DNA from 3 places in the Diaphorobacter sp. B2A2W2 genome. Region 1 is predicted to be linked to each of the others. Evidence: predicted binding sites of a transcription regulator. Region 1 holds the regulator's gene; each other region holds the start of a gene.
The links. Region 1 encodes LexA, which represses DNA repair genes until DNA is damaged. Its sites were predicted from a motif close to ACTGTATNNNNATACAGT; they were not measured.
Positions count from the first base shown of each region.

Region 1 (9,968 bases):
GCTGGTGGAGCCCATCAGCCAGGCGGCGGCCAACCAGCGCGCCGGGCGCTGCGGCCGCGTGGCCAACGGCATCTGCATCCGCCTGTACGACGAGGCGGACTTCCACCAGCGCGACCGCTTCACCGACCCCGAAATCCTGCGCTCGTCCCTGGCGGGCGTCATCCTGCGCATGAAGTCGCTGGGCCTGGGTGACGTGGTGAACTTCCCGTTCCTCGAGGCGCCCTCGGGCCGTGCGATCGCCGACGGCTATCAACTGCTGCAGGAGTTGGGCGCCGTGGACGAGCGCGGCAATTTGCTGCCCATGGGCCGCGAACTGTCGCGCCTGCCCTTGGACCCGCGCGTGGGCCGCATGATCCTGGAGGCCCGCACCCGCGGCGCCGTGGCCGAGGTGCTGGTCATTGCCTCGGCCCTCAGCGTGCAGGACGTGCGCGACCGGCCGCTGGAGGCGCAGCAGCAGGCCGACCAGCAGCATGCCAAGTTCGATGACGAGAAAAGCGAGTTCACCGGCTACCTGCGCCTGTGGAAGTGGCTGCAGGATGCGCGCGGCGGCAAGATCGTCGCCAAGACGCGCAAGGAGATGGCGGCCCAGACCGCCCCCGCGGCCCCAGCGCGCAACACGGCCTTCCTGCCCGTCGCACAGCGCAGCAGCGGCGCGCAAGCGGAAGCCGCAGGCGAGGAGCGCCTCGCACAGTTCCACCCCGCCGATGCGGAGGAGGCCACCCACAAGCTCAGCAACCGGCAGTGGGAGCAGTTGCTGCGCCAGAACTACATCAACATCCGCCGCGTGCGCGAGTGGCGCGACATCCATTCGCAGCTGCTCACCGTGGTGCGGGAGCACCAGTGGCAGGTGAACACCGAGCCCGCGGGCTACGAGGCCGTGCACCTGTCCATGCTGTCGGGCCTGCTGGGCAACATTGGTTACAAGGCCGAGGAGAGCGAGGCCTACCTGGGCGCGCACGGCATCAAGTTCCACCCGCACCCGGGCGCGCACCTGTCCAAGAAGCCCGGCCGCTGGATCGTCGCGGCCGAGCAGGTCGAGACCTCGCGCCTGTACGGCCGCGGTATCGCGGCGATCGAACCGCAATGGCTGGAAGAGGTGGGCGGCCATCTGCTCAAGAAGCAGTTGCTGGACCCGCATTGGTCCAAGAAACAGGCCGACGTGGTGGCGCTCGAGCGCGCCACGCTCTACGGCCTGGTGGTCTACAACGGCCGCCGCGTGAGCTATGGCCGCGTGGATCCGTACGAGGCGCGCAATCTGTTCATTCGCCAGGCGCTGGTCGAGGGCGAGTGGGAGACGCATTGGCCGTTCCTGGGCGCCAACCTCAAGCTGGTGCGCAAGGTGCAGGAGCTGGAGCACAAGAGCCGCCGCCAGGACGTGCTGGTGGACGACGAGCTCATCTTCGCCTTCTACGACCAGCAGATTCCCAAAGACGTGTACAGCGGCGCCACGTTCGACAAGTGGTTCCGCAGTGCCGGCAAGGAGAACGCCGGCCTGCTGCTTCTCAAGCGCGACGAGCTGATGCGCCATGAGGCCGCGGGCATCACCACCGACAACTTTCCCAAGACGGTGAAGCTGGGCGGCGTGGACTGCACGGCCAGCTACCTGCACAGCCCCGGTGACGCGCGCGATGGGGTCACCGTCACGGTGCCGCTGTTCGTGCTGAACCAGGTGAGCGAGGAGCGTGCGGAATGGCTGGTGCCCGGCATGCTCAAGGACAAGATCCAGGCGCTGCTCAAGAGCCTGCCGCAGCGCCCGCGCAGCCGTTTCGTGCCTCTGCCGGAAAGTGCTGCGCGGCTGGCGTCGCTGTTCACCGAGGAAGAGCGTTGGGCCCAGGGCAGCTTGATCGACACGCTGCTCAAGCAAGTGCGCGACGAGACCTCGCTCGACGTGAAGCGCGCGGACTTCAAGCTGGACATGCTCAGCCCGCACCTGTTCATGAACTTTCGCGTGACGGATGAGCACGGCCGCCAGCTCGGCCAGGGACGCAATCTGGGCGCGCTCAAGGCGGAGTGGGGGAGCAAGGCACGTGGGGCGTTCCAGGCGCTTGCTTCATTAAAGATAGCTGGTGGCCCTCACCAGAAGCCAGATTCCGGTGGAAAACCATCTGAAACCAAGGAAAACCGGGCGCCAGCAGCTATCAAAAAAGAACCGCCTGTCGGCGCGCCCCCGGCCCGCAAGGCCGATGCCCGCTACGAGGATTGGAGCTTTGGCGAACTGCCCGAGCTGATGGAGATCGCCAAGGGCAGCCAGACGCTGATCGGTTTCCCCGCGCTCATCGACCATGGCGATGCGGTGGGCATCGAGGTGTTCGACGAACCCGAAGTCGCCGCCGCGCGCCACCGCGTGGGCCTGCGCCGGCTGTTTGCGCTGCAGATCAAGGACGCGCTCAAGTACCTGGAAAAGAACATCCCCGATCTGCAGAAAATGGCCGTGGCCTTCATGCCGCTGGGCACGCAGGAGGAGCTGCGCGCACAAATCATCGACGTGGCCATCGACCGCGCCTTCCTGCAAGAGCCGCTGCCCAGCAACGAGGCACAGTTCAAGCAGCGCGTGCAGGATGGGCGCGGGCGCCTCACGCTGATCGCCAACGAGGTGGCGCGCATGGCGGCGGCCATCCTCATCGAATACGCCGCCACGCAGCGCAAGATCAAAGACACCAAGAACGCTCCCGAGGCCACGGCCGACGCGTCACAGCAGCTGCAGCGCCTGATGCCCAAGCAGTTCATCGCCGCCGCGCCCTGGGCGCAGCTGCAGCACTACGCGCGCTACCTCAAGGCCATCGCCACGCGCCTGGACAAGTACCGCGCCGACCCGGCACGCGATGCCGCCAAGCTCAAGGAACTGCAGCCGCTGGAGCAGCGCTATTGGCGCCTGGTGGCCGAGCGCAAGGGCCAGGTGGATGCCCGCATGCAAGAGTACCGCTGGATGCTGGAGGAACTGCGCGTGAGCTTCTTCGCGCAGGAGTTGCGCACGCCGTATCCGGTCAGCGGCAAGCGGCTGGACAAGGTCTGGTCGCAACTGGTGTCTTGAGAGCGGCTCGCGCGCGAGGCAAGCCTGCAGGACAGGTGTGCCGCCACCGGCCGCCGCGGGGCCGTTCATGCTTTGGCGCGCACGGCGAGCGTCCGCCAACCCGTCACCGAGCTGGCACTGGCCGCGACCGGTGTGGCCTTCTCGGGCACCGGGCTTGCGGCCGCCAGCGCTCGTCTGGGCGGAACGGCGCCTTGCCATGCAACAGCTGGCGGCGCTGATCGCCCCAGCGTCAAGACGTGAGCAGCGCCTTCAGCTCCTCGGCAGATAAATCCCGCGCCGCGCCAAACCCTGCCACGTGGCGGCCCACCGAAGGGATGATCTGCACGAACTGGAAGTCGCCCAGCGCCGTCATGGGCGCTGCCTCAGGGAAGCGCCGCAGGTAGGCGGCGCGCGCGCTGGCGGCTGCCTCGGGCGCAAGCAGTACGGCTTGCCCTTGGATGGCAACGCGCTCCAGCGCATGCACGGGCTGGGCCGCGTCCTCGGGCGCCGTGATCAGGAGAGAAACCGCGGGTGATTGCCGCAGGTTGCGGGTATGGGCGGCGAGGGCGCTGACATGCAATACCAGCACCTGGGCCGTGGAGTCGATGGCATACGGAACGAACGACACCGCTGGCGTTATGGATGGCACCGATTCCGCGCCGGGCAGGGTTTGCAGCGTTGCCAGCGCGGCCGTGCGCCGGCCCCACAGCAGTTGCCGCAGCAAGCGGTCCAGGCGGGACTCGGGGGTCATGGCGTGCTTGGGGGCGGGCAGTTGCAAGTGCCGTGCATTGTAGAAACGGACCTGCGATGAACGCGCTGCGGCCGCGACGCCTTCGAAAAGTGTCAGAAGTGGTCGCAGCAGTGCCCCGCGGTCAGCGCAGGGCCAGGCGCTCCAGTTCCGCGCACACATCGGCCATGCGGCCGGAAATCACGAGCTTGCAGGCGTCGTCGGTGTCATGGCGCAGGATCACGCGCAGGGGGAGCGAACGGGTAGAGATCGCAGGCCGCAGACCTGTGTGCTGTATGGCCGCATCCGCGGCAGGCATGGCAAAGGCGCGGTGGCGGGCCGGGTTTTCTGGCGCCATGCCCGCCACGGCGGGGCTATCGGGAGGGCCGGCGTTGGGCGTCGCTCCCTGGAGTGCATCAACGCGTCCGTGCGTGGTGCAGGCAGAGGGTGCCGCGCCGCGCGACATATGGCGTGCGGCCAGTCCCCATCGGCGCAGGCGGCGCAAGGGGCGGGAAAGGGAGGCAAAGGCAAAGAGGGCAAATCCCATGTGAAGACTCCGGCATGCCAGGGCATGAAGGTGGAACACAGGCAGGATTGCCAAGGACGTCAAGCGCGCATCCGCAGGGTTGGCATGCCGCAGCCACGGGGCATGCCCGGGCTACCGCCTGCCAAACGCCCGCCACCTGCGGCGGCGCTGCATTCAACGGACTACATGAGCATGGTGTTGCGTATCAGGCCCACGGCCAGCCCTTCGATCTCGAAAGGTTCGCCCGGCTCGACGCGGATCACCGGGTAGTCGGGGTTCTCGGGCAGTAGTTCGATGGCGCTGCCTGTGCGGCGCAGGCGCTTGACCGTGACGTCATCGCCCAGGCGCGCCACGATGATTTGCCCGTTGCGCGCCTCGCGCGTTGCCTGTACGGCAAGCAGGTCGCCGTCCATGATGCCCGCGTCGCGCATGGACATGCCGCGCACCTTGAGCAGGTAGTCGGGCTTGTGCGCAAACAGGCTGCCTTCCACCGTATAGGTCTGGTCCACATGCTCCTGGGCGAGAATGGGCGAGCCGGCCGCCACGCGGCCCACCAGCGGCAGCGTGAGCTGGGACAGGCCGGGTATCGGCAAGTTGAACTGGGCGCCGCGCGCCGCATTGATGTTGCGCACGGTTTCGCCGCGCAGGCGGATGCCGCGCGAGGTGCCGCTGACCAGTTCGATCACGCCCTTGCGGGCCAGCGCCTGCAGGTGCTCTTCGGCCGCGTTGGCGGACTTGAAACCCAACTCTGCCGCGATCTCGGCGCGGGTAGGCGGGGCGCCGGTGCGCGCGATGGCGGTCTGGATCAGGTCCAGGATCTGCTGCTGGCGGGCGGTGAGCTTGGGACTGTCGAGCATGGTGCGATCCAATGCGGTCGGTGGTTGAGTGGGTTACTGTTTTTTAATCCAGTATCTGTATTTTTGAACAGTTTTTGGAGGGATGCAAGTGGCAGCTGCAAGAAAAATCGTCGTTATGGGCACCGGCGGCACGATTGCGGGCTCTTCCGCGGTGCAAGGTGCGAACGTGGGCTACACGGCCGGGCAGATCGGCGTGGAGCAATTGCTGGCCGCGGTGCCCGGGCTGGTGCAGGCCGCGGGCGGCGCGCTGGTGGCTGAACAGGTGGTGCAACTGGACAGCAAGGACATGGGCTTTGACGTGTGGGCGCGCCTGGCCGATCGTTGCGCCGCACACCTGGCCGACCCGGCCGTTGCCGGCGTCGTCATCACCCACGGCACGGATACGCTGGAGGAAACCGCCTGGCTGCTGCACAACCTGCTCGATACCACCGCCAAGCCGGTGGTACTGACCTGTGCCATGCGTCCGGCCACGGCGCTCGCGCCGGACGGGCCGCAGAACCTGCTGGATGCCGTCACTCTAGCGGCCGACCCCTCAGCGCGGGGGGTTCTGATGGCGGCCGCTGGCGTGGTGCACGGGGCGCGCGAGGTGAGCAAGGTGCACCCGCTGCGGCTGGACGCGTTCGACTCCGGCGATGCTGGGCCTCAGGGCTGGATGGAAGCGGGGCGCGTGCGCTGGGCCCGCGGCCTTGCGCCGCAGGTGGAACAGCCCGCGCATGGCGCGCTGGTGCCGATCCCGCCAGGTGCCGCCTGGCCACGCGTGGAAATCGTCCTCAGCCACGCCGGCGTGGATGGCGCGTTGGTGGACTGGCTGGTGGAGAAGGGCGTGCACGGCATCGTGGTGGCCGCCACCGGCAATGGCACGCTGCACCATGCGCTGGAGGCCGCGCTCGCGCGTGCCGTGGCGGCCGGGGTGCAGGTGCGCGTGGCTTCGCGCTGCCCGCAGGGGCGGATGATGGACCTGACGGGCACGCCCTGGCGCGATGCGGATGGGCTGAGCCCCGTGAAAGCACGGGTCAGCCTGCTGCTGGAGCTGATGCAGTCCGCTAATTCATAAGCACCGTCATGGGCCGAGGCGCTTGCCTGGACACAAAGCACAACGCCCCGCGTTGCGGGGCGTTGGCGGGCGCCGGCGGCGGGTTCGTCAGCTTGACAGTGCCGTCAGGGCGCGCTGGGTGATTTCCTCCACGCTGCCGGTGCCTTGGATGGCGCGGTACTTGGGCGCATTGACGGGATCCGCCTTGGCCCAACTGGAGTAGTAGTCCACCAGGGGACGCGTCTGGTCGCTGTAGACCTGCAGGCGCTTCTTGACGGTTTCTTCCTTGTCGTCCTCGCGCTGTACCAGGGGCTCGCCCGTCACGTCGTCCTTGCCTTCGACCTTGGGCGGGTTGAACTTCACGTGGTAGGTGCGGCCCGAAGCCGGGTGGGAGCGGCGGCCGCTCATGCGTTCGATGATGGCGTCGAACGGCACGTCGATCTCCAGCACATAGTCGAGCTTCACGCCCGCGGCTTTCATGGCGTCTGCCTGGGGGATGGTGCGTGGGAATCCGTCGAACAGGAAACCCTGGGCGCAGTCGGGCTCGGCGATGCGCTCCTTCACCAGGTTGATGATCAGGTCGTCGCTGACGAGCTGGCCCGCATCCATGACGGCCTTGGCTTGCAGGCCCAGGGGCGTGCCGGCCTTGACGGCGGCGCGCAGCATGTCGCCGGTGGAGATCTGGGGGATGCCGAATTTCTGGCAGATGAACGCGGCCTGCGTACCCTTTCCGGCGCCGGGAGCGCCGAGCAGAATCAGTCTCATGGATGTCCTCTAGTGTTTTGAAATCAGCGGGCACGCTTGCCGTCGGCGCGCCAGCGCGGGACAGGTGCTCTTGTTGCGAACAAGGATAGCACGCGGGCCATGCGCCAAGCTGACGGCCGCGCTAGCCGCCCAGGAGGGTGCGCACGCGCTCCAGGTCGGCTGGCGTGTCCACGCCCGCACCGGGTGCGCTGCCGGTCACGTGCACGGCGATGCGGTGGCCGTGCCAGAGGGCGCGCAGCTGCTCCAGCGCTTCCAGTTGCTCGGTCGGCGCCGCTGGCAGCTGTGGAAACCGGCGCAGAAAGCCTGCCCGGTAGCTGTAGATGCCGATGTGCCGTAGCGGTGCGAAACCCACGGGCACCCCCGTCTGGCCCGGCTGCCACCAGAGGCTGCCCGGCCCGTGGTCGCGTGCGTGGGGGATGGGGGCGCGGCTGAAGTAGTGCGCGAGGCCCTGCGCGTCCAGCACCACCTTCACCACGTTGGGGTTCGCAAAGTCCTCCGCGCTGTCGATGGCGTGCGCGGCGGTGCCCATGCTGGCATCGCCGCGCGCATGCAGCAGTGCGGCCACGGCGTCGATCAGCCGTGGGTCGATGAGGGGCTCATCACCCTGTACGTTCACCACAATGTCTTCGCCCGCCAGGCCCAGCAGCTCGCAGGCCTCGGCCAGGCGATCGCTGCCGCTGGCGTGGTCGGCGCGCGTCAGCAGAGCCTGCACCCCGTGCGCCTGGCAGGCCTGGACGATGCGCGCGTCGTCCGCCGCGACCACGCAGCGCTGGGCGCCGCTCTGGCTGGCCCGGCGGGCCACATGCACCACCATGGGCAGCCCGGCGATATCGGCCAGGGGCTTGTTGGGCAGGCGGGTGGAGGCCAGGCGCGCCGGTATCAGCACCGTGAACGGTGCGGCGCGACTCACTGTTCCAGCTCCTCGTCGCTCAAGGGGCGGGCCTCGTTTTCCAGCAGCACGGGAATGCCGTCGCGCACGGGATAGGCCAGCCGTGCGCTGCGCGAGATGAGTTCTTGGCGTTCGCGGTCGTAGGTCAGCGGGCCCTTGGTGACGGGGCAGACCAGCAGTTCAAGCAGTTTGGGATCCATGGTGTTCCTCAATGGCCGGACGATGATAGCGACGCCAGGCGGGCGTCGAGCGCGTCGAAGAAGGCCGGCGGGATCCGCAGGGCCAGCGGCACGGCCAGCGCGTCCGGGTGCGCGGGCCAGAGCTTGACGGCGTCTTTTTCGGTACAAATCAGCCGTAAGCGCTTATCCGGCGGGCGCTTCCAGCTAGAAAAATCATAGTGATCGGGCAGTGCTTCCTCGCTCTCGGGCTGGAGGCCCCTCGCGTGCAGCATCGCAAAAAAGTCGTGCGGCCGGGCGATCGCCGCGAGTGCGTGCAACGGTTCGCCCTGCAATTGCTCCAGCGGCAGCTGCTGCCCGCTGGCATTCACGGCATGGGCGGCGAGTTCACGTGACAGTGCGAATTGCGGCGCGACCCCATCGGGCGGGGAGCCGGCGTGGAGCACCAGGTCCACCGCGCGCGGCCAGGGCTCGCGCAGCGGGCCGGCGGGCAGTAGCCAGCCGTTGCCGGCGCCTTCGTCGTTGAAGACGCAGACTTCCAGGTCGCGCGCCAGGGCCAGGTGCTGCAGGCCGTCGTCGCAAACCAGGATGTTGGTGGCGGGGTGGGCGGCCAGCAGCGCGCGCCCGGCCTGGGCACGCCTGCGCGCCACGAAGACCGGGGCGCCGCTGGCGCGGGCGATGAGCAGCGGCTCGTCGCCCACCTCGGCTGCGCTGCTGGCGGGCAGCACTTCGCGGCAGTCTGCGGTGGCGCGGCCGTATCCCCGCGAGATGACACCCGGCCGCCAACCGCGGGCCTGCAGGTGGCGCACCACGGCCAGGGTCACGGGCGTTTTGCCGGCGCCGCCGGCGATCACGTTGCCGACCACGATGACGGGCACGGGCAGCCGCTCGCTGCGCAGCAGACCCGTGCGATAGAGCCCGCGGCGCAGCGCCGTGAGCACGCCGTACAGCAGCGACAGCGGCCACAGCGCCAGGGCCAGCGCGCCACGGTGCCGCCAGGCGCCGCGCAGCCGCTCGGCCAGGGGGGACGGGCGGCCGGGCGCGGCCATCGGCGCAGGCTTACTTGCCGGCCGTGGCCGACGACTGGGTGGCAAAGGTGATCTGCGACAGACCCACGCGGCGCGCGGCCTCCATCACCGTGACCACGGACTGGTGGGGGGCCGATGCGTCGGCGCTGATGATGACCACGCTGTTCGGCCCCGCAGTGGCGGCATCGGCCAGCGCCCGCGCCACCTGGTCGACCTGCCGGCCCTCCAGCGTGGTCTTGTTGATGGCATAGCGTCCGTCGGCGGCCACGGCCACGATGACTTCCTTGGGGTGGTCGCGCAACTGCTGAGCGTCCGCTACGGGCAGGGTGAGCTGCAGCTCGGTGAACTTGCTGTAGGTGGTGGTCAGCATCAGGAAGATGAGGATCACCAACAGCACGTCGATGAAGGGGATCAGGTTGATCTCCGGCTCTTCCTTTTGGCGGGGGCGAAAGTTCATGGCGAAACGTGCCTCTGTGCGCTGGCGCCGCTCACTTGCGCAGGCGGTTGATGTGCCGCACGAATTGTTCGGACGCCAGTTCCAGCGTCAGCAGGTAGGCGTCCACGCGGCTGCGGAAGTAGCGCCAGAAGATCAGCGCCGGGATGGCCACGATCAGGCCGAAGGCGGTGTTGTACAGCGCAATGGAGATGCCATGCGCCAGTTGCGCGGGGTTGCCGCCGCCCGTCGCGCCCACGGCGCCCGTGCCGGCCTGGGAGCCGAAGATCTCGATCATGCCGATCACCGTGCCCAGCAGACCCAGCAGGGGTGCGGCCGAGGCGATGGTGGCCAGGGCGTTGAGGTACTTCTCCAGCCGGTGGGCGACGGCGCGGCCCGCGCCCTCCATGGCGGCGCGCACGTCGGCCTCGGTGCTCTGCGGGTTGCTGTTGAGCGTGCGCAGGCCGCTGGCCAGCACTTCGCCCAGGGCCGAGTTCTGCGCCAGCTGGTTCACCACGTCGGGC
Region 1 covers NZ_JBWZOR010000001.1:517,088-527,055, reverse strand. Annotated here, with positions in the region: gene hrpA (ATP-dependent RNA helicase HrpA) at 1-3,031, shown strand, start outside; gene AC1PPL_RS02410 (pyridoxamine 5'-phosphate oxidase family protein) at 3,261-3,761, opposite strand; gene AC1PPL_RS02405 (hypothetical protein) at 3,883-4,284, opposite strand; gene lexA (transcriptional repressor LexA) at 4,446-5,120, opposite strand; gene AC1PPL_RS02395 (asparaginase) at 5,203-6,174, shown strand; gene adk (adenylate kinase) at 6,262-6,918, opposite strand; gene kdsB (3-deoxy-manno-octulosonate cytidylyltransferase) at 7,040-7,828, opposite strand; gene AC1PPL_RS02380 (Trm112 family protein) at 7,825-8,007, opposite strand; gene lpxK (tetraacyldisaccharide 4'-kinase) at 8,016-9,032, opposite strand; gene AC1PPL_RS02370 (ExbD/TolR family protein) at 9,043-9,468, opposite strand; gene AC1PPL_RS02365 (MotA/TolQ/ExbB proton channel family protein) at 9,500-9,968, opposite strand, start outside.

Region 2 (9,968 bases), on a different contig from region 1:
TGATGGCACGCCGTGCCATCTGAGAACCATGGCTGACGAAGCGCTGCTGGACGAACGCGAAGTGGCCATCCTGCGGTGGCGCTGCCGCCGCGGGCTGGTGGAGAACGACCTGTTTCTCGAGCGGTTCTTCACAACCCACGGCTCCTGCCTGACGATCCGTCAGGCGCGAGGACTCACGCTACTGATGGACTTGTCGGACAACGACCTGCTGGACCTGCTGCTGCGGCGCAAGGAACCCACGGGCGAAGTCGCTAAGGACGAAGTCAAGGAAGTGCTGGAGCAGTTGCGCAACCGCGCTTAAGCCCCAGCCCCGTGCAAGGCAAACAACAGAAGGAAACTGGAAATGAAACTGGCAGACAACAAAGCGACGCTATCGTTCAGCAACGGCAGCCCGAGCGTGGAACTCCCCGTGTACCAAGGCAGCATCGGCCCGGACGTGGTCGACATCCGCAAGCTGTACGCGCAAACGGGCATGTTCACCTATGACCCCGGTTTCCTTTCCACGGCATCCTGCCAGTCGTCCATCACCTACATCGACGGCGACAAGGGCGAGCTGCTGTACCGCGGCTACCCCATCGAGCAGCTCGCCACCCAGTGCGACTACCTCGAAACCTGCTACCTGCTGCTGAATGGCGAGCTGCCCAACGCCGCGCAGAAGGCCACGTTCAACGACCGCGTGACCAAGCACACGATGGTCAACGAGCAGATGCAGTTCTTCCTGCGCGGTTTCCGCCGCGACGCACACCCCATGGCCGTGCTGACCGGTCTGGTGGGCGCGCTGTCGGCCTTCTACCACGACAGCACGGACATCAATAACCCCGAGCACCGCGAGATCTCCGCCATTCGCCTGATCGCCAAGATGCCCACGCTGGTGGCCATGGCGTACAAGTACGGCAAGGGCGAGCCCTACATGTACCCCCGCAACGACCTCTCGTACGCAGGCAACTTCCTGCGCATGATGTTCGGCACGCCCTGCGAGGACTACAAGGTCAACCCCGTGATCGAACGCGCGATGGACCGCATCTTCATCCTGCACGCCGACCACGAGCAGAACGCCTCCACCTCCACGGTGCGCCTGTGCGGCTCCTCGGGCACCAACCCGTTCGCCGCCATCGCTGCCGGCGTGGCATGCCTGTGGGGCCCTGCCCACGGCGGCGCCAACGAAGCCTGCCTGAACATGCTGGAAGAAATCCAGGCCATGGGCGGCGTGTCCAAGGTGGGCGAGTTCATGGAGAAGGTCAAGGACAAGTCCTCCGGCGTGAAGCTGATGGGCTTTGGCCACCGCGTGTACAAGAACTACGACCCCCGCGCCAAGCTCATGCAGGAAACCTGCAACGAAGTGCTGGCCGAGCTGGGCCTCGAAAAGGACCCGCTGTTCGCCCTGGCCAAGCAGCTGGAGAAGATCGCCCTGGAGGACGACTACTTCGTGCAGCGCAAGCTCTACCCGAACGTGGACTTCTACTCCGGCATCGTGCAGCGCGCGATCGGCATCCCGGTCAACCTGTTCACCGGCATCTTCGCGCTGGCCCGTACGGTGGGCTGGATCGCCCAGCTCAACGAGATGATCGGCGACCCCGAGTACAAGATCGGCCGCCCCCGCCAGCTGTTCGTGGGCGCCGAGCGCCGCGACGTTCCGGCCCTCAACAAGCGCTGATCAAGCAGCGCCGCCTGCCGCGAAGGCAGGCGTGCCCCGCCCCCAGCCCGCACGCACCTGTTGCCTGCGGGCTTTTTTGCGTCCGTGCCTTTTTGCTGCGCACAACGGGAAGCGTGCTGCAGCCGCGGTCAACCGCTGCGCCGCCAATGCCCGCGCGACACTCCGATCAGGCGCATCCACCTATACCCCCTCCCAGTAATAGGCATTTATTGCCCTCCAGCGCTTTATCCTAAAGCGCCATCGATTTATACTTCCCCCTAGTACAAGGCACATAGCAACACGTCCCGGCACAACGCCCGCCCATCCAACCGCCATGCCCCATACCGCCGAAGACAAGCAACGCGCCATCACGCGCCTGCGCCGCATCCGCGGCCAGGCCGAGGCGCTGGAGCGCGCCGTGCAGGCGGGCAGCGACTGCGCACCCATCCTGCAGCAGCTGGCCGCCCTGCGCGGCGCCGTGCATGGGCTGATGGCCGACATGCTGGACAGCCATGTGCGCGAAACCCTGGCGCAAGAGCCCGCCCCCTCGCCCCAGGCCGTGGACGAGACGCTGGCCCTGCTGCGCTCGTACCTGAAGTAACGTCCCCCCACCCTTTCACCACAAGGAGCCCTCCCATGAAATCCCGCGCCGCCGTCGCCTTCAAAGCTGGTGAACCTCTGCAGATCGTCGAACTCGACGTGGCCCCGCCCAGCAAGGGCGAAGTACTGGTCAAGATCACCCACACCGGCGTATGCCACACCGATGCCTTCACGCTCAGCGGCGACGACCCCGAGGGCATTTTCCCCGCCGTGCTGGGCCATGAGGGCGCGGGCGTCGTGGTGGAGGTGGGCGAAGGCGTCACCAGCGTCAAGCCGGGCGACCATGTGATTCCGCTGTACACCGCCGAATGCGGCGAATGCCTGTTCTGCAAGAGCGGCAAGACCAACCTGTGCGTGGCCGTGCGCGCCACGCAGGGCAAGGGCGTGATGCCCGACGGCACCACGCGCTTCAGCTACAACGGCCAGCCCGTGTACCACTACATGGGCTGCTCCACGTTCAGCGAATACACCGTGGTGGCCGAGGTGTCGCTGGCCAAGGTTCACCCCGATGCCAACCCCGAGCAGGTCTGCCTGCTGGGCTGCGGCGTGACCACCGGGCTGGGCGCGGTCAAGAACACCGCCAAGGTGCAGCCGGGCGACAGCGTGGCCGTGTTCGGCCTTGGCGGCATCGGCCTGGCGGTGATCCAGGGCGCCCACCTGGCCGGCGCGGGCCGCATCATCGCCATCGACACCAACCCGGGCAAGTTCGACCTGGCACGCACCTTCGGAGCCACCGACTGCGTGAAACCCAAGGACTTCGACAAGCCCATCCAGCAGGTGATCGTGGAGATGACTGGCTGGGGTGTGGACCACAGCTTCGAGTGCATTGGCAACGTCAACGTGATGCGTGCGGCGCTGGAATGCGCACACCGCGGCTGGGGTCAGAGCGTGATCATCGGCGTGGCCGGTGCGGGACAAGAGATCTCGACTCGCCCGTTCCAGCTCGTCACGGGCCGCAAGTGGCTGGGTACGGCCTTCGGCGGCGTCAAGGGCCGCAGCGAACTGCCCGGCATGGTGGAGGACGCCATGGCCGGCAAGATCCAGCTCGCCCCGTTCGTCACCCACACCATGGGCCTCACGGACATCAACCAGGCGTTCGACCTGATGCACGAGGGCAAGTCGATCCGCTCGGTGGTGAACTACGCTGCATAAAAACAGGAGCGCTTGGCGCTTGATGCACAAGGGGTTCCAGTACTTTTATTACTGAATCCCTCCCATACCAAGCGCCAACAGCTACTTAAAAAGGAGCAACACGCCCATGTCCGACACCCTGGAACAACTCTCGGCCCACGCCTGCTTTGGCGGCGAGCAACGCTTTTACCGCCATGCTTCGCACGCAGTGGGTCTGCCGATGCGCTTCGCCGTCTACCTGCCGCCCCGTGCGCTGGCGGGCCAGAGTGCAGATGGAAAGGTCCCCGCGCTGCTCTACCTCGCGGGCCTGACCTGCACCGAGGAGACCTTCCCCATCAAGGCCGGCGCCCAGCGCCTGGCGGCAGAGCTGGGCCTGGCCCTCATCACCCCCGACACCAGCCCGCGCGGCGCGGGCGTGGCGGGCGAGGCCGACGCCTGGGACTTCGGCGTGGGCGCGGGCTTCTATTTGGACGCCACGCAAGCCCCCTGGTCCACGCACTGGCGCATGGAAAGCTACCTGCTGGAGGAACTGCTGCCGCTTGTCACCAACGCCCTGCCCATCGACGGTGCCCGGCTGGGCCTGTTTGGCCACAGCATGGGCGGCCATGGCGCGCTGACGCTGGCACTGCGCCACCCGGGGCGGTTCAAGAGCCTGTCGGCCTTCGCACCCATCTGCGCCCCCACGCGCTGCCCCTGGGGCGAGAAGGCGCTCACCGGCTACCTGGGCCCGGACCGCACCTCCTGGGGAGAGCACGACGCCACCGTGCTCATGGAGAACCAGCCCCTCGCGCCCTACCCCGGCGGCATCCTCATCGACCAGGGGCTGGACGACAAATTCCTGGCCGATCAACTGCACCCGCACCTGTTCGAGGCGGCCTGCAGCGCCATCGGCCAGCCGCTCACGCTGCGCCGCCACGCAGGCTATGACCACGGCTACTACTTCATCCAGAGCTTCATCGACGACCACCTGCGCCACCACGCGCAGCAGTTGGGCGCCTGAGGCAGTGTGAACGAACCGCCCGGCTCTCTCGTTCAGCCCAACCTGTCCGCGCGCCGTTGCGGATGCCCGCTACAGCCCGCACGAGGGGTGCGCCTTGCGCCGCGACTGGCCGCGATTGGCCGCGTTTCTGCCGCCCTTTCGCGGTTGCCCAAGCCGCCCGAGGTCATGCACCGTCTGACACCCGACGCCCGCCAAACCGCTCACACCGGGCGGGGCGCACCCACCGCGTAGGCGCGCAGGTCACGCCCGCCGATGCCCAGCGCCGGCCACAGAGCGCGCCACTGCGCAATGTGGGCACTGGCGAAGTGGCGGTCCAGGTCGTCCTGGCTGCGCCACAGCTCATGCACGTGGATCAGCCCGGCGTCCAGCACATCCTGCGCATACGCATATTCGATGCAGCCCGGTTCGGCCCGTGAAGCCTGCACCATCGCCCGCATGGCCGGCAGCGCGGCGGCCAGCCCGTCCGCCGGCAGGCGAATGGTTCCTACGATCAACAGCATTCAGCACTCCCTCCCCACAGCAAAGCGCCCATGCTAGCCGCGGCGCGCACCGCGCTCAGAACAGCACGCCCTGCCCGCGCGCCAGCGCCGGGCGGTACTGCGACAGGTCCAGTTCCGTGCGCTGGCGGTTCAGGCCCAGGCGCGCACAGGTCTTCTCGAAGCGCTGGCGCAACAGGTCGGCCCACAGGCCCGAGCCCTTCATGCGCGTGGCGTGGCTGCTGTCGTAGCTCTTGCCCGCGATACGCGCGGTTGCGTCGATGCCGTGCAGATCCTGAATGCGCGCCAGGACGCGTTCGGCACGCTGCGGGTAGTGCAGTTGCAGCCACTCGCGCATCAGGGCATTGAGTTCCCACGGCAGGCGGATCACCGTGTAGAAGGCCGAGGTGGCGCCCGCATCGCGCGCAGCGGCCAGCACCTGCTCCATGTCCTCGGTGATGAAAGGAATCTGCGGCGCCACGCTCACGCCGACGGGCACGCCGGCTTCGGCCAGCGCGCGGATGGTGCGCAGCCGCCGATGCGGCGCGGCTGCGCGCGGCTCCAGCACGCGGGCCAGGCGCGCATCCAGCGTGGTGATGGTCACGTAGGCCGCCGCCAGCCGGCTGTGCGCCAGCGGAGCCAGCAGGTCCAGGTCACGTTCCACGCCGCTGCTCTTGGTGATCAGCGAGAACGGGTGTCGTGCATCGCGCATCACCTCGATCAGCGCACGCGTGAGGCGCAGCTCACGCTCCACCGGCTGGTAGCAGTCGGTGGCGGAGCCGATGTTGACCACCGAAGGCCGATGGCTGGCGCGCGCCAACTCGCCCCGCAGCACCGCGGCGATATTGCGCTTGACGATGATGCGAGTCTCGAAGTCCAGCCCCGGCGACAGGTTGAGGTAGCTGTGCGTGGGCCGTGCGTAGCAGTACACACAGCCATGCTCGCAGCCGCGGTAAGGGTTCACCGATTGCTCGAAGAAAATGTCGGGCGAATCGTTGCCGCACAGCGCGCTGCGCGCGTCTTCCCAGATCACCTGGGTCAGCGGCGCGGCGGGCGCGGCACTTTCGTCGCCCGTCACACCCTCCTCCGGCCCGCCCCAGCCGTCGTCGAACGCCTCGCGCGCATCGCGCATAAAGCGGTGGGCCATACGCGTGGCCGTACCCCGCCCCTTGAGCGGCTGCGCGGGCGCCCATACGACAGGAGCCAGTGAGGGCGGGGGATCGTCTTCGGAATGCATTGAATAACTGTATAAATAAACAGTTATTCTGACAATATCCAAAGGCCTACGCCATTTGCCGGAGGGCTGCAAGCGCAGCGCAATTCGCACTGCGCGCGTGTGAGATCGCTTGGCAAACGCGGCACCAGGCCGCACAATTCACCACTTCCGCACCCAATTTAGTGCTTTTTTTGAGAACATGCCTTGGCCCGGACAACCCCGTTGCCCGGGCTTTTGTCCGTTTGAGCGCGGCTGCCCGGCAGACGCGCTTTCACTATCGTTTACAAGGGAATCACACCATGCAGCGCAAGCCCCACATCATCCTGTCGTCCCTGGACCTGGAGCGCATCGAAGCCCTGCTGGAAAAACAAACCGCCCCCTTTCCTGGCCGCGAGGCACTGGAGGCCGAACTGGACCGCGCCGACGTGTTCGATCCCAAGGACATGCCCCCCAACGTGGTGACCATGAATTCCACCGTGCGCTTCACGCTGCTGGAAACCGGCAAGACGAACACGCTGACGCTGGTCTACCCGAAGGAGATGGACGGCTCGGGCGACAAGGTGTCGGTGTTCGCACCCGTCGGCATCGCACTGCTGGGCCTGGGCGTGGGCGACGAATTCCAGATGCCCAGCCCCACCGGCCAGGTCACCGTGCGCGTGGACGCCATTGATTTCCAACCCGAGAACGCGGGTGAACTGCATCGCTGAGCGCGATCGCACCACCCAAGACCAAGGCAGCCATAACTAGCTGCCTTTTTTTCGTCAGCGCAGGCCTGCCATGAGCGCGGTGGTCAGCAAGCCGGTTCCCACGAGCCCGGCCTGCCAGCGCAGCGCAGATTGCCATGTGGGAACGTGGCGCTCCACACGCTCGTACAGCAGGTGGCCCGCGGCGATCGACAGCACGAAAGCGATGCCCATGCCCGCCATCGCGGCGGCTACTGACTGCGGCCAGAAGTAGCTTTCCACCGCGTTGACGAGCACGCACACCGCAAAGTGCACGAGGAATACCGAATACGAGATCTGCCCCAGCCGGCTGAGCGGTGCCCAGCCTTGCCAGCGCTGCATGGCCAGGCTGCGCATGGCCACCACCAGCAGCAGCGCAGTCACGCCGGCCAGCGCAATGCGGGGGCGCCACTCCAGTGCCAACGCAGCCACCACCAGCGCCGCGATCAGCAGCGCCCAGCTCCAGGCTCCCAGCGCGCGGGGCGACTGCACGGCCCAGTAGGCCAGCATGCCAAGGCCATAGGCACCGAAGAAATACACCGCCCAGACGTCCCAATCGGCGTCGCGGTTGAAGTACAGCAGCGAGGCGGCGACGCCCGTCGCCACGAGTGCCTGCGCGCCGCTCAGGGCCCAGGGCCAGTAGCGGGACATGCCGCGCGCACGCAGCGCCACCGCCGCGCGTGATACCCCAGTCAGGACCAGCGTGGTGAGGGCGAACAGCTGAAAGTCGATGGCCACGTACCACACGCCGGCCGACAGCGACTCCTCGTTCAGCACGCTTTGCAGCAGCAGCGCATGCGCGAGCAACTGGCCCAGGTCCGGCACGTCGGATACCGAGGCGTGGTCGAACCACGGTTGCACGGTCGCCTGCACGACGATGGCGATCACCAGCGCCACCGCGTAGGGCACCACCAGGCGCACGAAACGCCGTGCGATGCGCTGGGCAGGGTCGGTAAAGCGCGCCTGCCCCTGCGGCGCCAGACTGGCCGCTGCCAGGAATCCCCCCAGCACCAGGAACACCTGCACCGCCATGCGCGCGTATTCGTAGAGCCAGTCGATCAACCCCGGCACCGCTTGGCGCGCCACGTCGGACATGGGCCCGTAGAACGCCAGGTGGTGCCAGACGATGGCGGCGCAGGCCAGGCCTTTGGTGCAGTCGATCAACGCACTGCGGGAGGCATGAGACGGGGTGTGCTGGGACATTCAAAACAGGAACCCCGTGCCGGCAGCAGGCCTGCGACGGGGGTTCACGGTAATCGGGCAAGCCCGAGATTTTGCGCCTTTTGCGCTGATGCTGCTGACCGCTACACAGCGGACGCGCATCAACAAAAACGGCGCCCCTGGGGCGCCGTTGGGCCAACGGGGCTACGTTGCAGCCCCGCGCGGGCATCAGCCCAGGGCCAGGCGCTCGCGCGCTTGCTGGTATTCGCGGCGCAGGCGCGCGACGAGTTCAGCCGTCGAAGTGACCTCGGTGATGCTGCCGATGCCCTGGCCGCAGCCCCAGATGTCCTTCCAAGCCTTCTTGGCGTCGCCACCGAAGTTCATCTTGCTCGGATCGGACTCCGGTAGGTTGTCGGGGTCCAGGCCTGCCGCGCGGATTGACGGCGCCAGGTAGTTGCCGTGCACACCCGTGAACAGATTGCTGTAGACGATGTCGTCGGAGTTGCCCTCGACGATGGCCTGCTTGTACGCATCGATGGCGCGCGCCTCGTGCGTGGCGATGAAGGCCGAGCCGATGTAGGCGAAGTCCGCGCCCATGGCCTGCGCGGCCAGGATGGCGCCGCCCGAGGCGATGGAGCCCGACAGCGCGAGCGGACCGTCAAACCATTGGCGGATTTCCTGGATCAGCGCAAACGGGCTCTTCACCCCTGCGTGCCCCCCCGCGCCCGCCGCCACGGCGATGAGGCCGTCGGCCCCCTTCTCGATGGCCTTGTGCGCGAACTTGTTGTTGATGATGTCGTGCAGCACGATGCCGCCCCAGCTGTGCACGGCCTGGTTCACGTCCTCGCGCGCGCCCAGGCTGGTGATGACGATCGGCACCTTGTACTTGGCGCAGACCTGCATGTCGTGCTCCAGCCGGTCGTTGCTCTTGTGCACGATCTGGTTGATGGCGAACGGAGCGGAGGGCGACTCGGGATGCGCCTTGTCCCACGCCGCCAGCGTTTCGGTGATCTCGGCGAGCCAGTCGTCGAGTTGCTCCGCCGGCCGTGCGTTGAGCGCAGGCATGGAGCCCACGATGCCGGCCTTGCACTGCTCGATCACGAGTTGAGGGTTGCTGATGATGAACAGCGGCGAGCCGATGACGGGCAGCGAGGGTTTCTGCAACGCTGGGGGCAGTTTGGACATTCGGACGGTCTCCATAATAAAAATGGGCTGTAGCGCTTTACCCGCAAGCGCTAGCAGCTATCAAAACAGAAGCAATTTTCAAAATGCTTCCAGCGGCAGAGCCGTGACGCTGGCCGCACCGTGCACGATTGCGTCGCGCTGGCCCGGCGCCTTGGTCAGCAGGTGGTCGGCATAGAAGCGCGCCGTGGCGATCTTGGCCTGCATGAAGGCCACGTCCTGTCCCTTGGCGGACAGCTCCTGCGCCACCAGCAACGCGCGCGCCAGTTGCCAGCCCGCCACCAGATTGCCGGCCAGCATCAGGTAGGGCACGCTGCCCGCATACACGTCGTTGGGGTGGGCCTTGGCGCCACCAGCGATGAAATCCACCACCTCCAGGAATGCCTGGCGTGCGGCAGCCAGGCGCTGGGCCACCGCTTGAGCGTCGGCCGTGCCGCTGGCGCGCAGCTCGCCCTCGGTGGCCTCGATCTGCGCGGCGATCGCCTTGGCCGTCTGGCCGCCGTCGCGCGCCGTCTTGCGGCCCACCAGGTCGTTGGCCTGGATGGCGGTCGTGCCTTCGTAGATGGTGAGGATCTTCGCGTCGCGGTAGTACTGCGCAGCGCCCGTTTCCTCGATGAAGCCCATGCCGCCGTGTACCTGCACGCCCAGGCTGGCCACTTCCAGGCTCATTTCGGTGCTGTAGCCCTTGACCAGTGGCACCATGAATTCATAGAACACCGCGTTCTGCTTGCGCACCTCGGCATCGGGATGGTGGTGCGCGGCGTCGTAGGCCGCAGCAGCCGTGGTGGCCATGGCGCGGCAACCCTCGGTGTACGCGCGCATGGTCATCAGCATGCGGCGCACGTCG
Region 2 covers NZ_JBWZOR010000005.1:230,705-240,672, forward strand. Annotated here, with positions in the region: gene AC1PPL_RS11480 (succinate dehydrogenase iron-sulfur subunit) at 1-23, shown strand, start outside; gene AC1PPL_RS11485 (succinate dehydrogenase assembly factor 2) at 29-301, shown strand; gene AC1PPL_RS11490 (citrate synthase) at 344-1,654, shown strand; gene AC1PPL_RS11495 (metal/formaldehyde-sensitive transcriptional repressor) at 1,968-2,234, shown strand; gene AC1PPL_RS11500 (S-(hydroxymethyl)glutathione dehydrogenase/class III alcohol dehydrogenase) at 2,270-3,385, shown strand; gene fghA (S-formylglutathione hydrolase) at 3,492-4,364, shown strand; gene AC1PPL_RS11510 (putative quinol monooxygenase) at 4,565-4,864, opposite strand; gene AC1PPL_RS11515 (PA0069 family radical SAM protein) at 4,920-6,077, opposite strand; gene rnk (nucleoside diphosphate kinase regulator) at 6,356-6,763, shown strand; gene AC1PPL_RS11525 (acyltransferase family protein) at 6,818-7,981, opposite strand; gene AC1PPL_RS11530 (NAD(P)H-dependent flavin oxidoreductase) at 8,168-9,124, opposite strand; gene AC1PPL_RS11535 (acyl-CoA dehydrogenase) at 9,203-9,968, opposite strand, start outside.
Region 2: AC1PPL_RS11515 (PA0069 family radical SAM protein) is a predicted target of LexA. The motif match lies at 6,084-6,101, and genes of this name have one in related genera.

Region 3 (9,968 bases), on a different contig from region 1:
CAGGACGAGATTGCCGCCGGCACGGTCACCGAGCCGCTGCCCGGCGGCGGCTACACGAGCGACCTGGGCTACTGGCTGTGCTACCCCGAGTCGCGTGCGCAGCTGGCCACGCTGGTGCGCTTTCGCGACTGGCTGCTGGCCCTGGCGGACCCCGCAGCGGGCACGGCCGCACCGGCTGCTTGAATCCACCTCAAAATGGCCTCCAGCGCTTTCCCATCAAGCGCGAGCAGCTATTTTATCGATAGCATCGGACAGCGGCAGCGCTATGGCCCCGATTCGCGTGCCGCGAACCGCACGCTGAAGCGCGCGCCGGGCATGGCCGCGCCGGGGCGCACGTCTTCCAGTTCCACCTCGGCGCCGTGCTGGCGCGCGATCTCGCGCACGATGGGCAGGCCCAGGCCGGAGCCGTCGGCGTCCGTCCCCAGCGCGCGGTAGAAGGGCTGGAAGACCAGTTCGCGCTCAGCCTCGGGCACGCCGGGGCCCGAGTCCTCCACCTGCAGCAGCAGCACATGGCTGAACGGGTCGGGCAGCACGCGCGCGGTGATCACGCCGGGCTGCTGCGCGCTGGACGGGGTGTAGTTGATGGCGTTGTCCACCAGGTTGCGCACCAGTTCCTTCAGCAGCGTGGGGTTGCCGTCCATCCACACGCCATTGGTGCCGGGCTCGACGCCGTCGTAGCCCAGGTCGATGTGCTTGTCCATGGCGCGCGGCACGCTGTCGCGCACCACCTCGATCACCAGCCGCGCCAGGTCCAGCGGCTGGCGCTGCACCACGGCGCTGCCGCCCTCGGCCCGCGCCAGCGCCAGCAACTGGTTGACGGTGTGCGTGGCGCGGATGGACGAACGCCCGATCTGCTTGAGCGACTGCTTGAGCTCCTCGGTGCTGGTGCCCTCGCGCTGCGCCAGGTCGGCCTGCATGCGCAGCCCGGCCAGGGGCGTCTTGAGCTGGTGCGCGGCGTCGGCCAGGAAGCGCTTTTGCGTGGCCATGGATTCCGACAGGCGCCGCAGCAGGTCGTTCACCGAATCCACCAGCGGCGCCACTTCCATCGGCACGGCCTTGTGGTCCAGCGGCGAGAGGTCGTCAGGCTTGCGCGCGCGGATGCGCTCCTCCAGCTGGTGCAGCGGCTTGATGCCGCGCGCCAGTGCCAGCCAGACCAGCAGCACCGCCAGCGGCAGGATGACGAACTGCGGCAGCATCACGCCCTTGATGATCTCGGTGGCCAGCACGCTGCGCTTGGCGCGTGTCTCGGCCACCTGCACCAGCGCGGCGGGCGCATCGGGCAGCGGCACGCGCACCCAGATGTAGGCCACGCGGATGTCGATGCCGCGCAGCTCGGCGTCGCGCAGCCGCACCTCGCCGGAGAACGCCTGCTCCTCGGGCGGCGGGCGCGGCAGGTCGCGTTCGCCCGACAGGTAGTCGCCCGTGGGCGAGAGCACCTGGTAATAAACGATGTCGGACTCGTCGGCACGCAGGATCTCGCTGGCGGGCTGGGGCAGGTTGAACAGCACCTTGCCGTCGTGCACCGTGACGAGCTGCGCCAACGCATGGGCGTTGTACTCCAGCGCGCGGTCGAAGGGCTTGTTGGCCAGGCCCTGGGCCACCAGCCAGGTCAGCGCCAGGCTCACCGGCCACAGCAGCAGCAGCGGCGTGAGCATCCAGTCCAGGATTTCGCCGAAGAGGGAGCGCTGCTCGCGCTGGAAGATTTTCAAGGTGGTGGGTGTTTTTGGCCGCTAGCGCTTATGCATCAAGCGCAAGCAGCTATCAATAACAGAGCATCCACAGGTGCCGTCAGCCGGGGATCTTTTCCAGGCAGTAGCCCAGGCCGCGCACGGTGGCGATGCGGATCGGCCCGCGCTCGATCTTCTTGCGCAGGCGGTGGATGTAGACCTCGATGGCGTTGTTGCTCACCTCCTCGCCCCACTCGCACAGGCGCTCCACCAGTTGCTCCTTGCTCACCAGGCGGCCGGCGCGCTGCAGCAGCACCTCCAGCAGGCCCAGCTCGCGCGCGGACAGCTCCACCATCTTGCCGTCGATGGTGGCCACGCGGCCCGCCTGGTCGTACACCAGGGGCCCGTGGCGGATGGCGCTGCTGGTGCCGCCCATGCCGCGGCGCGTGAGCGCACGCACGCGCGCCTCCAGCTCCGACAGCGCGAACGGCTTGGCCATGTAGTCGTCGGCGCCCAGGTCCAGGCCCTTCACGCGCTCGTCCACGCTGTCGGCCGCCGTGAGGATCAGCACCGGCAGCGCCGAGCCGCGCCCGCGCAGGCGCTTGAGCACCTCCAGGCCGTGCATCTTGGGCAGGCCCAGGTCGAGGATCAGCAGGTCGAACTCGTTGTTGGTCAGGAGCGCGGTATCGACCTCGGTGCCGCTGGCCACATGGTCCACCACGGCGCCCGAGCCGCGCAGCGTGCGCAGCAGCCCGTCGGCAAGCACCTGGTCGTCTTCGGCGATGAGGATGCGCATGGGGTGTCTCTCCTGGTTGTCGTGCGCCGGCCTGCGCTCTATCTGAATTCTAGGCCGCCGTGCCCTCGCCGCCGGCATAGGCCTCCAGACCCAGCGCGACCACCGTGGCCACGTCCTGCCCCACCTCGGCGCGGAACTCGCCCTCGGCCTGCGCCACCGCCGCGCGAAACGCCTGCAGCCACGCCAGTCCCGTGGGCGTGAAGCGCACCAGGCGCGCACGCGCATCGCGCGGATCGGGCTCGCGCGTGACCAGACCCCAGGCCGCGCACTGCTCCACCAGCGCGGCCATGGACTGCTTGGCCATGCCCGCGCGCTCGGCCAGGTCGGTGAGGCGGTCCCCCTGCAGCGACAGATGCCGCGTGATGTGGATGTGCGCGGCGCTCACCTGGTCGCGCGCCGCGAGGTTGGACAGCGCCAGCGGCACCTGCACGTCGCGCGCCATGAGCTGCAGCACACGCGCATCGAAGCGCCGCATGGCATGGCCCAGCAGGCGGCCCAGGTGGGTCTGGCGCCAACGGTCGTCGGAGCTGGGGGGAGCGGTCATCCGCATATTGTCAGCCAAACTGACCAAAAATTGATTGGATAACGCATCAACCGCCCATAAACTACTGTTCAAGCATCCAGCCTGTCATTGGAAACAGTTTCCAGGCAGGCACACGATTTCACCGTGACCCCGACCCGACCCGAAGGAGCATTTCATGGACGCCACCGTCAAAGGCAACGCAACCGCCGTCAACAGCGAAAAGGCCAAGGCCCTGCAAGCCGCCCTCGCGCAGATCGAAAAGCAGTTTGGCAAGGGCACCATCATGCGCCTGGGCGAGGGCGAGGCCATTGAGGACATCCAGGTGGTCTCCACCGGCTCGCTGGGTCTGGACATCGCCCTGGGCGTGGGCGGCCTGCCGCGCGGCCGCGTGATCGAGATCTACGGACCGGAAAGCTCGGGCAAGACCACGCTCACGCTGCAGGTCATCGCCGAGATGCAGAAGCAAGGCGGCCAGTGCGCTTTCGTGGATGCCGAGCATGCGCTGGATGTGCAGTACGCCAGCAAGCTCGGCGTTCAGCTCACCGACCTGCTCATCAGCCAGCCGGACACGGGCGAGCAGGCGCTGGAGATCGTGGACAGCCTGGTGCGCTCGGGCGCCGTGGACCTGATCGTGGTGGACTCGGTCGCCGCGCTCACGCCCAAGGCCGAAATCGAGGGCGAGATGGGCGACGCCCTGCCCGGCCTGCAGGCACGCCTGATGAGCCAGGCACTGCGCAAGCTCACCGCCACCATCAAGAAGACCAACTGCATGGTCATCTTCATCAACCAGATCCGCATGAAGATCGGCGTGATGTTCGGCAGCCCCGAGACCACCACCGGCGGCAACGCGCTGAAGTTCTACGCCTCGGTACGCCTGGACATCCGCCGTACCGGCACCATCAAGAAGGGCGACGAGGCGATCGGCAACGAGACCAAGGTGAAGGTGGTGAAGAACAAGGTCTCGCCCCCGTTCAAGACGGCCGAGTTCGACATCCTGTTCGGCGAGGGCATCTCGCGCGAGGGCGAGATCATCGACATGGGCGTGAACGCGCGCATCCTGGAAAAGAGTGGCGCCTGGTATGCCTACAACGGCGAGAAAATCGGCCAGGGCCGCGACAACGCCCGCGAGTTCCTGCGCGAGAACCCCGGCCTGGCCGTGGAGATCGAGAACAAGGTGCGCGAAAGCCTGGGCATCGCACTGCTGCCCACGGGCCACGCGAGCCCGGCGGCCGACCTGCCCGAAGACAAGCCTGCGCGCGGCAAAAAGGCCGACAAGACGGGTGAGATCGAAGCGTAACCGCGCACCGGGGTTTTTGAGCGAAATCTGCCTCCAGCGCTTGGCTATCAAGCGCTGGAAGCTCTTTTTTCAATAGCATTCATGGGATTCACCGCCCTCTCCCTCAAGGGCCGTGCGCTGCGCCTGCTCGCCCAGCGCGAGCATTCGCGCAGCGAACTGCAGGCCAAGCTGGCGCGCCACGTGCAGGAGGGCGACGATCTGCCGGCGCTGCTGGACGAGCTGCAGGCGCGCGACTTCATCAATGCAGAGCGCGTGGCCGAGTCTGTGGTGCACCGCCGCGCGGAGCGCTTCGGCACCCAGCGCGTGCTGCAGGAGCTGCGGCGCAAGGGGCTGGACGAGGATTTGGTGCGCAGCACCGCCGCCCAGCTGGCGGGCACCGAACTGCAGCGCGCCCGGGCCGTGTGGCGCCAGCGCTTTGGCGACCAGCCCGCCGACACGCCGCAGGAGCGTGCGCGCCAGATGCGCTTTCTGGCCACGCGTGGCTTCGCCGCCGACGTGGTGCGCCGCGTGGTGCGGGGTGGTGATGAATGGGAATAGAACGGGGCTTGGCGCGCTGCTGTTCAGCGTCAAAAGCTATTTCATCCATAGCAGCTGTCGACGCGCAGTCCGCCACCGGTCGCACCCCGCAACGCCGCGCCGTCGTGCAATGCCAGGCCGCGCAATACGCGCGATGGCTTCAGCGCCGCCACGGACATGCCAGAGGCTTGAGGCTTGAGGCCCGCGGCGCGGCTGTGCGCAGCCGGCCCCCGTTGTGCGCGTTGGGCCGCTGCGCGACCACTCAACCCAGCAGGCGCTCCGGGTTGGCGTCCAGCTTGGTGAGCGCATCGCGCGTGGCGCGCAGCGTGAGGCTCTCCTCCTCCTGCGCCACCAGCAGGCCCGCCTGCAGGTAGGCCCCCAGCCGGCGCAGCTGGATGAGGTAGCTGCCGCCATCGCGCGTGGCAAACAGGTGCAGCTGCTTGCGCTGGCTGTGCCAGGCGTATTGCACCTGCGTGGACGCGCCGTTGTGGTCCAGCGTGAACCACGTGCCCAGCGGCAGCTGCTGCGCCCAGGCCACCATGTCGTCCTGCACAGGCGCACCGTTGTCGGCGATGACGTGGATGGACGAGGCGTCGATGCCCAGCAGCATCTCGATGTTGTCCGCACTCAGCGGCATGTCGCCCAGCGCCTCGTCGCCGATGTAGTCCTCCAGGTTCGCCAGGCGTTTGGCCATGGCATCGATGTGCGCCTGCGGGATCGAGGCCGTCTTGGAGAGGAAAGCGTCGGCCAGCGTGTCGGTGATTCCCTTGATCTGTGCGTCCTGCTCGGGCCCCGCCACGCCGATCAGCGCCAGCCCCTGGCGCAGGCTCTGCAGCAGCGCCGGCAGGTTCTGGATGACCAGCGCACGGTCGGCGCGGTTGGGCTTGGCGCCCGCCGCCCACACCAGGTCGGCCGCGGCGCGCTTGAAGGCGGCGGTACTGGCATGCTGGGCCCCGTCGCGCACGGCCGACATCGCCAGCACCTCGGCCCATGTCTTGAACAAGAACTCGCGGATTTCGTCGCGCACCGGCATGTCCTTGAGCAGCGCGCGCAGCTCGATGGTGTACTGGATCGCCAGTGTCTCGCGCTGCTCCACCTGCTGGGCCACGCTGACGATGCGCGAGGTGCCCTGCTTCTCGGTGAGGAATTTGGCGAGGAATTTCTCGAACTCGTCATGCACCAGCTGGAACACGCGCTGGCCGGTCTCGGGGTACTGCTCGATCACCTGCACGATGCGGCGGATCTCGGCCTCCAGCGCGCTGCCGTTGATGGAACTGGCGTCAAAGCCCAGCACGCAGGCGCCCATGCGGTCGATGAGCTGGCGCGCGGGGTGCGTGAGGTTGCTGAAGAACTCGGGCTCGGCCAGCGCCACGCGCAGCACCGGCACCTGCAGGCGTGCAAACCACACGCGCACCGAGGGCGGGATGCGGTCTTCGCTCAGGATGCTTTGGAACATCAACGCCACCACCTCGATGATGGCCTTCTCGCTGGCGGTACTGGCCTTCTTCTTGAACTCCACGGACCGCTCGCGCACGGCGCTCGCCACGCGGACCACGGCCTGTGGGCTGTAGTCCTCGACCAGCGTGGCCACGTCGCTGTAGTAGCTGTCGGCCGAGACGCGGTGCGCCGCCAGCGCATGGGCCAGCGCCGCGGACGCGGGGGGTGCCTTGACCATGTCGTAGCCCGTGGTGGGCTGCGTGAGCAAGCGCCGCAGCTGCATCATCACGCCCTGGGCGCGCTGGCGCGCGCGCACCAGCGGGCTGCCCATGCCGGCCATCGCCGGCTGCCCGCGCATGCCGGGGGGCGGGGGCATGAAGGCCGACGCCGCCTGGCGCGTGGGGGCAAATTCCGTGGGCCGCCCCAGCGCGGCGCGCGACTGTTGCAATGCCTGCGAGGCCAGCCCCACGGGACCGGACGCGGGCGGCGGCTCGCCGGGGCTGCCGGTGTTGGGGCCGGCGGCCGCGCGGCGCACGCGGGCGCGCAGGTCGTCCTGCGCCACGACGCCCTGTTCGTCGTACAGCTTCACGAGGGCCTGGTACTGCGCCAGCGCCAGCGCCGCCAGTTCGCGCTGCAGCGGGTCGATCACCATCTGCAAATGGTCGCGCTGCAGGCCCACCTCCAACCACTGCTCGACCAGATGCAGGCACAGGGTTTCGGGGCGCAGGATATCGGTGCTGGCCAGCTCGCGGCCTTCCAGATGCTGTGTGCGCTGCCGCGCGGCATCGAAGGGAGCGGCCACATGCTCGGTGAGGGTCAGCGCCATGCGCGAGGCGATGATCTTGTTCTCCAGCACGTCGTCGCCCAGCAGTTCAAGCCCATCGAACGCCTTCGACGCGTTGAGGGTGCCGCGCCCCGTGACGGGCGGCGGCGCCAGGCTTTCACGCCAGGCCCGGCCCAGGTGTTCCACCCAGGTCTTGCGGTGGGCCTGATGGCCCATCCAGGCATCGCGCCGCAATTGCATGTCGCGCTGCGTGGCGGTCTGACCCATCAACTCGGTCAGGAAGTCATGGACTGTTTTGTCCAGCGCCGACAGGCCGGCGCACAGCCCCTCCACGAAACGCTGGCGGGCCAGGTGGGCCAGCCGTCGGTGGGCAGTGGAAGTGGGCGAAAAATCCATAGGGCTCCGATATTAGCCCCAGCCGCTGTCGCGCCCCGGCCTTTGCATCGGCACGCGGACAAGGCGGCTGCGCACGCGCATCGTCAGACCACGGCGCCGGAGTTCGGGTCGGCCGGGTCGCCTTCCTTGCGGGTCGGCGCCTTGACCAGGTCTTCGCGTTTGACGCCCAGCCACATGGCGATGGCCGCGGCAACGAACACCGACGAGTAGATGCCGAACAGGATGCCGATGGTCAGCGCCAGTGCGAAGTAGTGCAGGCTGGGGCCCCCGAAGAAGAACATGGACAGCACCATGGCCTCGGTGGAGGCGTGGGTGATGATGGTGCGGCTCATGGTGGAGGTGATGGCGTGGTCGATCACCTCATGCGTGTTGAGCTTGCGGAACTTGCGGAAGGCCTCGCGGATACGGTCGAAGATCACCACCGACTCGTTCACCGAATAGCCCAGCACCGCCAGCACTCCGGCCAGCACCGACAGCGAGAACTCCCACTGGAAGAACGCAAAGAAGCCCAGAATGATGACCACGTCGTGCAGGTTGGCGATCACCGCTGCCACGCCGAACTTCCACTCGAAGCGGAAGGCCAGGTAGATGACGATGCCCAGCACCACCATGCCCAGCGCCATGAGGCCGCCGTGCACCAGTTCTTCGCCCACCTGCGGGCCCACGAACTCGGTGCGCCGCAGCGTGACCTCGGGGTCCTGCGCCTTCAGCGCGCTCAGCACCTGCTCGCTTTGCTGGGCCGAGGTGACGCCCTTTTGCACGGGCAGGCGGACCATCACGTCGCGCGAGGTGCCGAAGTTCTGCACCACCACGTCGGCATAGCCCAGGCCCGCGACGGTGTCGCGCACCTTGCCGATGTCGGCCGTCTGCGTGTAGGCCACCTCCATGACGGTGCCACCCGTGAACTCCACCGACAGGTGCAGGCCCCGCGTGACCAGGAAGAACACCGCCAGCGCGAAAGTGATGAAAGACACCGCGTTGAGCACCAACGCGTACTTCATGAACGGGATGTCTTTTTTGATGCGGAAAAACTCCATGGTTTTCCCCTTTCTTAGTTGCTGTTGCCGCGGGCAGCCACCGAGCGGTGCTCATCGCCCTCGGGCTTCCACACCTGGCCGATGGACACGCTCTTGAGCTTCTTCTTGCGGCCATACCAGAGGTTGACCAGGCCACGCGAGAAGAACACCGCCGAGAACATGCTGGTCAGGATGCCGATGCAGTGCACCACGGCAAAGCCGCGCACCGGCCCCGTGCCGAAGGCCAGCAGCGCCAGGCCCGCAATCAGCGTGGTGACGTTGGAGTCCAGGATGGTGGCCCAGGCGCGCTCGTAGCCGGTGGCGATCGCCGCCTGCGGGGCCACGCCAGCGCGCAGCTCCTCGCGGATGCGCTCGTTGATCAGCACGTTGGAGTCGATGGCCACGCCCAGCGCCAGGGCCATGGCGGCGATGCCGGGCAGGGTCAGCGTGGCCTGCAGCATCGACAGGATGGCGATCAGCAGCAGCACGTTCACGCCCAGCGCGATCGTGGAGAACACGCCGAACAGCATGTAGTACACGCACATGAAGGCCGCGATGGCCACCATGCCCCAGACCACCGACTGGATACCCCGGTCGATGTTGTCAGCACCCAAGCTCGGGCCGATGGTGTATTCCTCGATGATCTCCATGGGCGCGGCCAGCGAGCCGGCACGCAGCAGCAGTGCGGTGTCGTTGGCCTCGGCCGTGGTCATGCGGCCGGAGATCTGCACGCGACCACCGCCAATCTCGCTGCGGATCACGGGCGCGGTCACCACCTCGCCCTTGCCCTTTTCGAACAGCACGATGGCCATGCGCTTGCCCACGTTCTCGCGCGTGATGTCCTTGAAGATGCGCGAGCCCTTGGCGTCCAGCGTGAGGTTCACGGTGGGCTCCTGGGTCTGGCCGTCGAATCCTGGCTGCGCGTCGGTGAGGTTCTCGCCGGTCAGCACGACCTGCTTCTTCACGATCACGGCCTGGCCGTTGCGGTCCAGGTATTTCTCGGCACCGAACGGCACGGGGCCCGTTCCCATTTCGGCTGCGCGCGCCTCGGTGCCCTCGTCCACCATGCGCACTTCCAGCGTGGCGGTGCGGCCCAGGATGTCCTTGGCCTTGGCCGTGTCCTGCACGCCGGGCAGCTGCACCACGATGCGGTCCAGGCCCTGCTGCTGGATCACGGGCTCGGCCACGCCCAGTTCGTTGATGCGGTTGTGCAGCGTGACCATGTTCTGCTTCAAGGCCTGCTCTTGCACCTTGCGCAGGGCTTCGGGCTTGATGGTGGCGCGCAGGCGCATGCCGTCGCCGTCGGCGCTGCTCACGACCGCCAGGTCCTGGAACTGGTCGGCGATCAGGTTGCGTGCCGCCGTGAGCGTGGCCTCGTCGCGCACGCGGATGTCCACGGCCTGCCCTTCGCGGCCGATACCGCCGTGCCGGATGTTCTTCTCGCGCAGCGCGCTGCGCAGGTCGCCTGCGTACGACTCGATCTTCTTCGTGATCGCCGCCTGCATGTCCACCTGCAGCATGAAGTGCACGCCGCCG
Region 3 covers NZ_JBWZOR010000004.1:98,218-108,185, forward strand. Annotated here, with positions in the region: gene AC1PPL_RS09150 (LysR substrate-binding domain-containing protein) at 1-183, shown strand, start outside; gene AC1PPL_RS09155 (sensor histidine kinase) at 264-1,709, opposite strand; gene AC1PPL_RS09160 (response regulator) at 1,789-2,463, opposite strand; gene AC1PPL_RS09165 (MarR family winged helix-turn-helix transcriptional regulator) at 2,513-3,007, opposite strand; gene recA (recombinase RecA) at 3,162-4,283, shown strand; gene recX (recombination regulator RecX) at 4,365-4,820, shown strand; gene AC1PPL_RS09180 (DUF1631 family protein) at 5,062-7,416, opposite strand; gene secF (protein translocase subunit SecF) at 7,500-8,453, opposite strand; gene secD (protein translocase subunit SecD) at 8,468-9,968, opposite strand, start outside.
Region 3: recA (recombinase RecA) is a predicted target of LexA. The motif match lies at 3,071-3,088, and genes of this name have one in related genera.